2 regions of the Mesorhizobium sp. P160927 genome follow, and region 2 is predicted to be linked to the other one. Evidence: predicted binding sites of a transcription regulator. Region 2 holds the regulator's gene; the other holds the start of a gene.
The links. The regulator LexA, encoded in region 2, represses DNA repair genes until DNA is damaged. The targets are predictions, from matches to a motif close to TGTTCNNNNTGTGTTCNG.
Positions count from the first base shown of each region.

Region 1: a site for LexA is predicted at 4,126-4,143, ahead of AC3CB8_RS05615 (DNA recombination protein RmuC). Genes of this name have one in related genera too.

Region 1 covers NZ_JBYMDW010000001.1:1,104,549-1,110,169, reverse strand. Annotated here, with positions in the region: gene dapE (succinyl-diaminopimelate desuccinylase) at 1-657, shown strand, start outside; gene AC3CB8_RS05640 (transporter) at 663-1,295, shown strand; gene truA (tRNA pseudouridine(38-40) synthase TruA) at 1,306-2,058, opposite strand; gene AC3CB8_RS05630 (GNAT family N-acetyltransferase) at 2,081-2,587, opposite strand; gene fmt (methionyl-tRNA formyltransferase) at 2,584-3,537, opposite strand; gene def (peptide deformylase) at 3,542-4,072, opposite strand; gene AC3CB8_RS05615 (DNA recombination protein RmuC) at 4,176-5,429, shown strand; gene AC3CB8_RS05610 (GFA family protein) at 5,433-5,621, opposite strand, start outside.
Region 2 covers NZ_JBYMDW010000001.1:4,123,450-4,129,070, forward strand. Annotated here, with positions in the region: gene AC3CB8_RS20160 (ABC transporter permease) at 1-323, opposite strand, end outside; gene AC3CB8_RS20165 (ABC transporter ATP-binding protein) at 329-1,108, opposite strand; gene AC3CB8_RS20170 (ABC transporter substrate-binding protein) at 1,167-2,153, opposite strand; gene AC3CB8_RS20175 (GntR family transcriptional regulator) at 2,303-3,073, shown strand; gene lexA (transcriptional repressor LexA) at 3,482-4,225, shown strand; gene AC3CB8_RS20185 (ComEC/Rec2 family competence protein) at 4,219-5,621, opposite strand, start outside.

The DNA.
Region 1 (5,621 bases), 3.0 Mb from region 2:
ATGGTCAAGATCGGCCGGCGCGGCTCGATGTCGGGTAGCATCGCCGTCAATGGCCGCCAGGGCCATGCCGCTTATCCGCAGCTTGCCGACAATCCGGTGCGGGGCCTGATGAGCCTGGTGGACGCCTTGCTGCATCCCGCCTTCGACAAGGGAACCAAGGATTTCCAGCCGACCAACCTCGAGGTGACCTCCATCGATGTCGGCAACCCGGCCACCAATGTCATTCCCGCCAAGGCAACCGCCACCTTCAACATCCGCTTCAACGACAGCTGGACGGCCGAGACGGTCCAGGCGGAAATCCACAACCGCCTCGATCAGGCGGCTGGGCGCAAGAAATACCGGCCGGGCAAGAAGACCCCAGTCGACTATGAGCTGGTCTGGCGCGACCGGCCGAGCCATGTCTTCCTGACCCGCGACGACAGGCTAGTCGAGACGTTGAGCGGCTCGGTCAAGGCGGTGGTCGGCAAAAAGCCGGCGCTATCCACCTCCGGCGGCACATCGGATGCGCGCTTTATCAAGGACTATTGCCCGGTGGTCGAATTCGGCCTGGTCGGCAAGACCATGCACATGGTGGACGAGCGCGTGGCCATCGCCGATCTGGAAACGCTGACGCGGATCTACCAGCGCTTCATCGACGACTGGTTCGGACAGGGCTGATCGGCATGCTTTCGGCGGACGAAACCCAAGCTTCGCTGACCGGCGCCTGGCGGCTGATGCTCGGCAAGGCCGACGGCCTGCGCCTGCTCGACCTGACGGCCGACGGCTTCTGGAATTCGTTCTTCGCCATCATCGTCGCGGCACCGGCGCTGATCGTCGGCTGGGTCGGCATCGCCAACGAGATCGGCGATCCCGATGCCTTCGCCGGCCGCTTCAGCATGCTGGTGCGACTAGCGACGGTCGATATCGGCTCCTGGGTGCTGCCGCTGGTGGCGCTCGCCTTGGTGGCGCGGCGCGCCGGCATCGGCGGGCGCTTCGTCCACTATGTCGTCGCCAGCAACTGGGCCTCGGCGATCACCGCCTGGCTGATGCTGCCTTCGGCGCTGATCAGGCTCTTCCTGTCCTCGACAAGCCAGGTCTCGAGCCTTGTGTCGCTGCTATTATTTTCCCTGTCGATGGTGCTGACCTGGCGCATGACCAACGCGACGATCGGCAGGGGCGCTGCCTTCGGCACCGCCGTTTTCGTCGGCATGTTCGTCGCTTCGCTGCTGGTGCTGTTCGGACTGCAGATGGTGCTTGGCATCTCCGTGCCCGACGATGTCGGGGCCCAGAGCCTTTCCGGGCTTTATCCTGGATAGAACCAGGGTTCTACCCGGGATAATCGACGCCGATGAGAAAAAGCCCGTCGGGCGGCGCTACCTGGCCGCAGGCTGCGCGGTCTCGCGCTTCCAGCGCCGCCTTGAGGTCGCCCGATGTCCAGCCGCCGTCGCCGACCCGCTTCAGCGAGCCGACCATCGAGCGCACCTGGTTGTGCAGAAAGGATCGTGCCGATGCCCTCACCTCGATGAGATCATCGCCCGTTCGGCTCACGTCGAGCCGCTCCAATGTCCTGATCGGGCTGTTGGCCTGGCACTGCGTCGAGCGGAAGGTGGTGAAGTCGTGCCGGCCGAGCAGGAGCTTCGCCGCCTCGTGCATGGCGGCGGCATCGAGCCGCTTCGGCACCCACCATACCTTACCCTTCTCCAGCGCCGAGGGCGCCCGCCGATTGAGGATGCGGTAGAGATAGTGCCGACCGATGGCGGAGAAACGGGCATCGAAATCATCCGGGACGATCGTGGCCTTCAGGATGACGATGCGCGCACCGGCCGCCTGCAGGTGTGCATTGACGGCATCGCGCACCTTGTCGTCGGGCCACGCCTTGGCAAGGTCGACATGCGCCACCTGCGCGCTCGCATGCACGCCGGCATCGGTGCGGCCGGCGGCGCGCAGCCGGACCGCCTCGCCGCAGAAATTCTCGATCGCCTGCTCGATCGCCTGCTGCACCGAAGGCTGGTCGGCCTGATGCTGCCAGCCGGCAAACAGGCTGCCGTCATATTCGATATCGAGGCGAAAACGCGGCATTCCGGGACGGCGACGCTCTCGCCTAGGCGGCGAGAGCGGTGAAGGCGGAAGCGTAGACCAGCCTGCCGGCTTCAGGAGCGTCGCCCCAGGCCAGCGCCTGCAGCGCCTCGCCTTGGTATTCGCTCTCGAACTTCCCGGCACGGGCATGGCTGTAGCCGAAACGGCCGTAATAGGCCGGGTCGCCCAGCACGACGGCCAGCGTCTCGCCAGCCTCCTTGAGCCGGATATGGGCCTCCCGGATCAACGCGCCGCCGATGCCGGAGCCGTGAAAGGACGGCTCCACCGCCAGCGGGGCAAGCGCCACGGCGGCAAAGCTCTTGCCGCCGTGGCGCACGAACAGCCGCGAAAACAGGATGTGGCCAACGACCTGGCCGTCTTCTTCCGCCACCAGTTCGACGACGGCGTCACCGCCGGTCACCAACGCGTCGACCAGGCCGGCCTCCGTCTGCTGGCCGAAAGCGTGTTCCTCGACGAGGCGAATGGCCTCGCGGTCCCGCGGCGTCGCCGCGCGTATCGACATCATGCTCATGAGAATTTCAGTCCTTTTTCGATCTTGGCTCCGCGCAGGAATTCCGACGCGGCGGCGGGCTTTCCGCCCGCACGTTGAACTTCGACCAGCCTGACCGCGCCTTTTCCGCAGGCGACCGTCAGCCGGTCATCGAGAATTCCTCCCGACTCGCCCAAATCTTCCGAAGGCGACACGCCTTCGGATAGCGTCGAGCGAAGCAGTTTCAGCCGTTCCATGCGGCCGCCAATTTCAATCTCGGACCAGGCGCCGGGAAAGGGCGACAGGCCACGAATATGGTTGTGAACCTCGGCCGCGGGCCGTGTCCACTCCACGCGCGTCTCGGACTTATCGATTTTCCTGGCGTAAGTCACCCCTTCGGCCGCCTGCGCGGTAAATGCCAAGGTGTTCTGTTCCAGCCGCGCCAACGCTTCCACCATCAGGGCAGCGCCGACACTCATCAACCGATCATGCAGATCGCCGGCTGTCATATCGGGGCCGATGGCGCATTTTTCAACCAATCCGACCGGGCCGGTATCCAGCCCCGCCTCCATGCGCATCACCATCATGCCGGTCTGCGTGTCTCCAGCCATGATGGCGCGCTGGATGGGCGCGGCGCCACGCCAGCGCGGCAAAAGCGATGCGTGGCCGTTGACGCAGCCAAGCCGGGGCGCCTCCAGAACTGCCTTGGGCAACAGCAATCCATAAGCGACAACCACGGCGATATCGGCGCCCAGGTCGGCAAAAGCGGCCTGCTCGGCCTCGCTCTTCAACGAGGTCGGTGTGCGCGCCTCGATGCCAAGCCGCCCGGCCTCGCGCTGCACCGGCGACGGCGTCAGTTCCAGCCCGCGCCGGCCGGCGGCGCGCGGCGGCTGCGTGTAGACGGCTGAAATCTCGTGGCCGGCCTCGGCGATGGCGCGCAGCGTCGGCACCGAAAACTCCGGCGTGCCCATGAAGATGACGCGAAGGGGCATTGCCCTACCCCACCAGCTTGCCCGGCGCCTTGTCCCTGGCGAGCTTCTTGAACTTCTTCACCACCATGTCGCGCTTCAGCTTCGAGATGTGGTCGATGAACAGCACACCGTTGAGATGGTCGATCTCGTGCTGCAGGCAGGTTGCCATCAGCCCTTCGGCCTCGATCTCCTGCAGCTTGCCGTCGCGGTCGAGATATTTGACCCGCACCGAAGCCGGGCGCTCGACCTCGGCATAGTAATCCGGGATCGACAGGCAGCCTTCCTCGTAGACGGAGCGCGCGTCGGCGCTTTCGAGAATTTCCGGGTTGATGAAGACGTGTGGCGCCGGGGTTTCGTCTTCCTTGGCGAGATCGATCACCAGCATCCGCAGCGGCTCGCCGACCTGGATTGCCGCCAGCCCAATGCCGGGTGCGTCATACATGGTCGCCAGCATATCGTCGGCCAGTTTGCTCAATGGCGCGTCGACGCGCTCCACCGGCTTGGAGACCTGGCGCAGGATGGGATCGGGGAGAATGATAAGCGGCTTGATCGGCATGGCGTTTCACCTAAGACCTCAATAGAAAGGCGTCAACCGGTTCGCCAGCGCGTCGTTCACGTTTTGATCTGTGCCAGACCGCCGAATCGGCTATGCTGTCCACATGAATGATCTGAGCACCATCCTTTCGGAGCCCGTCGCACGGCTCGGCGCCTCGACAATCACGCTTGGCCACGCGCTGGCCTTCGGCGCGTTGCTGTTTCTCGGCTTGTTCGTGACGCTCGTCGTTGCGCTGTGGCGGTCGGCCAAGGCGCGCGCGGCCGCCGCCGCGGAGGCCGCCGACCATGCCCGCGACGCCGAGGCGCGGATGGCCGGCATTCTCCAATCCCAGGCCGAGATGCAGGGCCGCATGGGCGCCATCGCCGAAGTGTTCGGCGCCCGTCAAGCCGAATTGACGCAGTCCATCGGCCAGCGGCTCGACGCCATGACCGGCCGCATCGGCCAGACCATGACCGAGCAGACCAAGTCCACTCATGAGAGCCTCGCGAAACTGCAGGAGCGGCTGGCGATCATCGACACAGCGCAGGGCAACATCCAGTCGCTGGCCGGCCAGGTCGTGCAGTTGCAGGCGATCCTCTCCAACAAGCAGACGCGCGGCGCTTTCGGCCAGTCGCGCATGGAGGCGATCGTCGCCGACGGCCTACCTCACGGCGCCTACGAATTCCAGGCGACGCTGTCGAACGGCAGCCGGCCGGACTGCCTGGTGAAAATGCCGAACGGGGCGCCGTCGCTAGCCATCGACGCCAAATTTCCGCTGGAAGCGTGGAATGCGATCCGGGCCGCCGATAACGCCGACCTGCAGAAGGTCGCGGCCCAGGCCTTTCGCCGCGATATCGAGGTCCATATCCGAGACATTTCGGAAAAATACCTGCTCCAGGGCGAAACCCAGGACACAGCCTTCATGTTCGTGCCGTCGGAATCGGTATTCGCCGAAATACACGAGAACTTCGAAGCGGTTGTCCAGAAGGCGCACCGTGCCCGCGTCATCATCGTCTCGCCTTCGCTCTTGATGCTGTCGATCCAGGTCATCCAGGCGATCCTCAAGGATGCACGCATGCGGGAGCAGGCGCATCTGATCCAGGGCGAAGTCATCAGGCTGATGGAAGACGTCCAGCGTGTCGACGAGCGCGTGCGCAAATTGCAGGGCCATTTCGGCCAGTCGGCCAAGGACATCGAAGACATACTCGTCTCGACCTCGAAAGTGACCAAGCGTGGCCAGAAGATCGAGGCGCTGGAATTCGGAGAAGGCGAGCCCGACGCCCCGCGCGGCGGCACCACCAAGGTGGAGGCCGCACCGCGCGTTGCCGATTCTAAGACCGGGCAGTTGAGGTTGAGGGTCGTCGAAGGCGATGACTGAACGCTACTGCTCTTCGACCGTCGTCATACCCTCGAATTCCGGAAGCCAGTGCAGCGCCGAGCGATGCCATTTCTGGTGTCTCGGGACCAGGTCCTGGCGCTGCCGCGAGGTCCCGACCCTGATCCCATAGACCTTCGGACCGTCGCCGACCGATGTCGCATAAAGATGCGAGCCGCAGTCGGCACAAAAAGC
Region 2 (5,621 bases):
TAGAGCATCGTCATCATCAGGATGCCCGCAAGCAGCGTGTGGATGCGGAAGCGCAGATGGATGAAGGCGGTGCAGCAGCCCGCCGCGAAGCCGGCGACAAGGGCGGCGGCGATGCCCATCAGCGGCGATGCGCCGGCGGCAAGGAGAACGCCGCAGACGCAGCCGCCCAGCGGAAAAGCGCCTTCGCTGGTGAGATCGGGAAAATTCAGCATGCGAAACGGGATCATGATCCCGAGCACGACAAAGGCCAGGATCAGGCTTTGCGCCAGGGTGACCGGCATGATCGCGACGAAGCTGGCGAGAACGTCCCCAACAAAACCCATGATGATCAACTCGCCAGCAACATGCGATCGGTCTTGACGGAGAAATGGCCGATCAGATCGACAACCGTGACCCTCGCCTTCTCCTGCCCTGTGACTTCCAGGAGCACCCGGCCGGCATCGAGCATGATCACCCGGCTGCCATGGTCGACGGCGTGTTGCATGTTGTGGGTCACCATCAGGGTGGTCAGCTTCAGCGCATTGACGGCGCGCACCGTCGCGCGCATGACGATCTCGGCCGTGCGCGGATCGAGCGCTGCCGTATGCTCGTCGAGCAGCAGCAGATCCGGCGATCCTCCGACAGCCATGATCAGCGACAGCGACTGCCGCTGCCCGCCCGAGAGCAGGTCGACACGGGTATCGAGACGGTTTTCAAGGCCGAGGCCCAATATCGACAGGCGCTCCTTGTAGGACGCCAGCCGTGTGGCGTTCAACCCCTGCCGCAGCGTGCGTTTTTGACTGCGCAGGTCGGCCAGCAGCATGTTCTCCGCCACGGTCATGCTGGCGGCGGTGCCGCGCATCGGATCCTGGAAGACGCGCGCCAATCTTTCGGCACGCTTGTGCACCGGCATCCCTGTCACATCCGCGCCATTGATCAGGATCTTGCCGGAATCCAGCACAAGAGCACCAGAAATGGCGTTGAGCATGCTGCTCTTGCCGGCCCCGTTTGAGCCGATGACGACCCCGAACTCTCCCGTGGCCAAGGACAGGCTGAGACCGTCCAGCGCGACCTTCTCGTCGGCCTGGCCTTTGTAGAACACTTTGCGCGCGGATCGTATCTCGAGCATCGTTCCTCCGTGACCTCGGGATGATGGCGCCGACGCCATCATCCCAGCAGTTCCGATGTTAGTCGACGATGCAGCCGCAATCGGCCATTGAAGCCGGTATCTCGACGCCGAACGCGGCCATCGCCTTGCGCGAGATCGTTGCCATGTGGTCCTTGTAGGCCGGGCGCGACGGCGCGATCGTCTTGGGATCCTTGCCCTTGAGGATCTCGGCGGCGATGTTGCCGGCGTTGATGCCGACCTGGGTGTAATTGACCGCGAAGCTCGCCGGCACGGTGCCGTTGCGGACCGCGCTGTCATCGGAGTTGACGACCGGGATACCGGCCTGGCGGGCGGCCGCTGAGACAGCGGCGATCGCCGGCTGAATCAGGTTCGAGGCCGGGCCGTAGATCACGTCGGCCTTGCCGGCGAACGAAGCGATACGCTGCTGGATGTCATTTACGTTGTCGATGCCGAGCTCGACCACCTCGAAACCGGCGGCCGGTGCCGCCGCCTTGATCTTTTCGACCAAGGCAACGTCATTGGCCTCACCGGGATTATAAGGCACGCCGAAGCGCTTGGCGTTCGGCAGCAGCTTCTTGGTGAAGGCCATCACCGCGGCGACGTCCTGCAGATCGCTGGCGCCGGTCATGCCTTCGTCTCCGGCGTCCCATGATGGCACCAGCTTGGCCGCCACCGGATCGGTGACCGCGGCAAAAACGATCGGAATGCCGGAACCCGCGAGCGCTTTCTTGGCGATCTGCGAGACCGGCGTGGTGATGGTGTAGATCAGCTTGGGCTGCTCGGCCTGCAGCTTGGCGATCATCTGCGGCACCAGCGACGCATCGAAATTGGTGTGGCTCTCCGTGTAGACGACGTCCTTGCCCTCGACGAAGCCGTTATCCGTCAGCGCCTTCTTGAAGCCGGCTATGGCGGCGTTCAATTGCGGGTGCTCGCCGAAATTGGCAATGCCGATACGGATCTGATCGGCCGCGGCACTGCCGGCGCTGACCATCAATGCGCCTGCCAGGGCCAAACCCGACAACCAAGCGGATTTCGACTTCAACATCATTTCCTCCCAGATTTGATCAGGGCCGCTTGGAAACGCGGCTGCTCCGCGATCATGGTCAGTCCGCCGGTCTGTGTCAAACATTATATATAATTGTTGTAGTGACCCAGTATCATATATACTTTTAGCCAGACGACGGATTGATCACGATGCGGGATGAGACGAGTTCCACAAAAACGGAAGCCGCCTATCAGCTGTTGCGGCGCGACATCCTGACCACGCGCCTCATGCCCGGCGCCCCGCTCAAACTGAGTGCGCTGCGCGGCACATATGGCGTCGGTTGGACACCGTTGCGCGAAGCCCTGTCGCGGCTCGAGGCCGAACGCTTGGTCACCGCCATCAGCAATCGTGGTTTTGCCGTGGCTCCGGTGTCGCGGGCCGAGCTGGAGGATCTGGCACGCGCCAGAATGGTGGTCGAGATACCCCTGTTCCTCGAATTGATGGAAAAAGGCGGCAGGGAGTGGGAGGATGCCGTAGTCACTGCCCACTACCGGCTCTCGCGTTGCAAGACGGCGGTCGACGATCCCTCCGACACGGCCGTCGACAGATGGGATGAGAACCACGAGGCTTTCCATGCGGCGCTGCTGAGCGCCGCCACATGCGACTGGCTGTTGCGGTTCCGCTCGACAATCTCGGATCAGTTGCGCCGGCATCATCGCTTTCTTGGTCTGGCGCCGACATTGCGGGCCGCGGCCGGCCTCAAGGACGGCTATGAACAGGCAATGGAGGCGTTGCGCGAAGCGATCGCGATCGAACACCATACCGCGATCATGGAAGCGGCACTCGATCGTGACGTCGAACGGGCCAAGGCGCTGATGACGGCGCATATCGGCTACACACTGCACGTCTATGTTCATAGCGAAGACAGCGGCGCGACCAGATACGCCGCCCGCGCCGGCAGCTTGAAGGGGTCGGGATAACTTCAGCGCTTCCGCGACGCCTATTCGCACGCGCTGGCCGGAGTGCGCCGAACGCCCGGGTCCATGGCCGCCCGGAGCTACCAATGGTTGGCATTTTGGTTTCGTTTCGTTCCGCGAATAATGGATCCATGAAATATACGGTACCCCGTGGGAAGAAGCCTTCCAGATGGCTGATGCCAGCTCCATCGGCGGATAGGCCACAGGCCATTAACCAAACGATTTCAATGTGCCTGCCGATCGCGGAAAGGACCGGTTGCTGACGCCGGCGGGGGCAAAAAACTTCAGACCCCTTAACAAATTCATTAAACTTTAAACGGTTGCAGAACACAACTGGAACAGATAGTGTTTGTTCTGGGTTTGTTTTTTCGATTCTGGTTCAACCTTTCGTTCAATGTCTTGGGGGCCGCCATGCTGACACGCAAGCAACATGAACTGTTGATGTTCATCCACGAACGGCTCAAGGAAAGCGGGATACCGCCTTCCTTCGACGAGATGAAGGAAGCACTCGATCTTGCCTCCAAGTCGGGGATCCATCGCCTGATCACGGCGCTGGAGGAGCGCGGCTTCATTCGCCGGCTACCCAATCGGGCGCGCGCGCTGGAAGTGCTGCGGCTGCCGGACTCGATCGCGCCGGGCCTCAATGCGGCAAAGAAGTTCTCGCCAAGTGTCATCCAAGGCAGCCTTGGCCAAGGCAGTCTCGGACGCCAGATCAGGCCGGCCGCTGCGCCTTCGCGCCTGCCCGCGGCCGGCAACGACGACGATGCGGTTTCAGCCGTGTCCATCCCGGTCATGGGCCGTATCGCCGCCGGTGTGCCGATCGATGCAATCCAGCATCAGACGCATTCGATCTCGGTGCCGCCGGACATGATCATGGGCGGCGAGCACTATGCGCTGGAGGTCAAGGGCGACTCGATGATCGAGGCTGGTATCTTCGATGGGGACACGGTCATTATCCGCAATGCCGACACGGCAAGCCCGGGCGAAATTATCGTGGCTCTGGTCGACGAGGAGGAAGCGACGCTGAAGCGGTTCCGCCGCAAAGGCGCTTCGATCGCGCTCGAGGCCGCCAATCCAGCCTACGAAACACGCATTTTCGGGCCGGACAGGGTCAAGGTACAAGGCAAGCTGGTCGGGTTGATCAGGCGCTACTGAGCCGGCTTTCCATCGGGCTTGTCGGGTTTTTTGTACGGCGGCAGCCCCCTCGCCTCGCGTGAGAATTTTCGCTGTTCGTGCCAGGGTCGGTATGGTCCGTCGACGGCGAATTCGATCCCGGCCCGGGTCGTGGCCGACTGGGGATTGAAGAAGACGGCAGCGCTTCCCTTGCGGGCGAGCTGCCGTTTGGTGACGACGAGAACCAGTGGATTGTGGCAGGCGTCATAGGCGGTCGCGTCGTTCACGATGATCAGGTCAGCGAAAGCGCAGGCTTTCCAGGTGGTCTTGCGGTCCTCGACATAAGCAATGATCGCGCCGGAAGGGTGCCTGGCAAGGCACAGGCCTTCGCGGCAGTAGAAGGGCGATCCCGGCGGCAGGTCGGCGGGACTGGCAACGTCGAATTGCCCGTCTGTCTTGTCGAACATTTCCGGTTTGACGATTGTTTCGGAGATCAGAGCGCGCTTCCAGTTGTCGGTTGCGAATTCGTTCGGACGTTCCCGGTTGACGGCCAGTTCGCCATTGCCGATCGGCAGCGCGACCAGCCGCGCATCTTCCGAGATCAGCACATCGGGCGCGCGCGTGTGCGACACAGTCAACAGGCCGGCGAGCGCGAATGGCAGCGCCGCGAGCCGCAGCCAGGTCGTCGCCATCGTCGCGATAACCAGCGCGACGGTGACCAGCAGCACGGATTGCTGCGAAATCAGCCCGACTCCGTCGACCGGAGAGCGCTCCGATATCCACGCCGACACGGCGATCATCGCCGTCAGGCCCTTGCCCATGAGGTAGAGAGCCGGCCAATCCAGTCCGAATGGCATCAGCAGCGCGCTAGCGACGGCCAGGAACATCACGACCGACACGATCGGCATCACGGCCAGATTGGCGAACAGGCTGAGGGGCGATACCCGCTGGAAATGCCAGATGGCAAACAGTGCCGTGGCGCTGCCGGCGATAATGGACGTCATGGCCAATCCACCTGTCGCCAGCAGGAATTTTCGCGTCAGGAGCCCGGGCAGGGATCGCTTTGGCGGCGGTGGCCTGGTCTTTCCCGCACGGTGATCGGCCCAGCCGGCATAAGCGCCAACCAGGGCCGCGGTCGCGGCGAACGACATCTGAAAGCTTGGGCCGACGACCTCGTGCGGCGAGACCAGGATGACGGCGATCGCCGAGATCGCCAGATTGCGCATGGTCAGCGCAGCGCGATCGAAGAAGACGGCAATCAGCATCACCGCCAACATGATGAAGCTGCGTTCGGCCGCAACGACGACACCGGAAATCATGAGATAGGCGGCGATCGAGAACAGTGCGGCGGCGGCGGCGTATTTCTTCACCGGCCGGCGCGCGGAAAAGTCTGGTAACAGTGCGAAGGCACCACGCAGCAGACCCATGATGGTGCCGG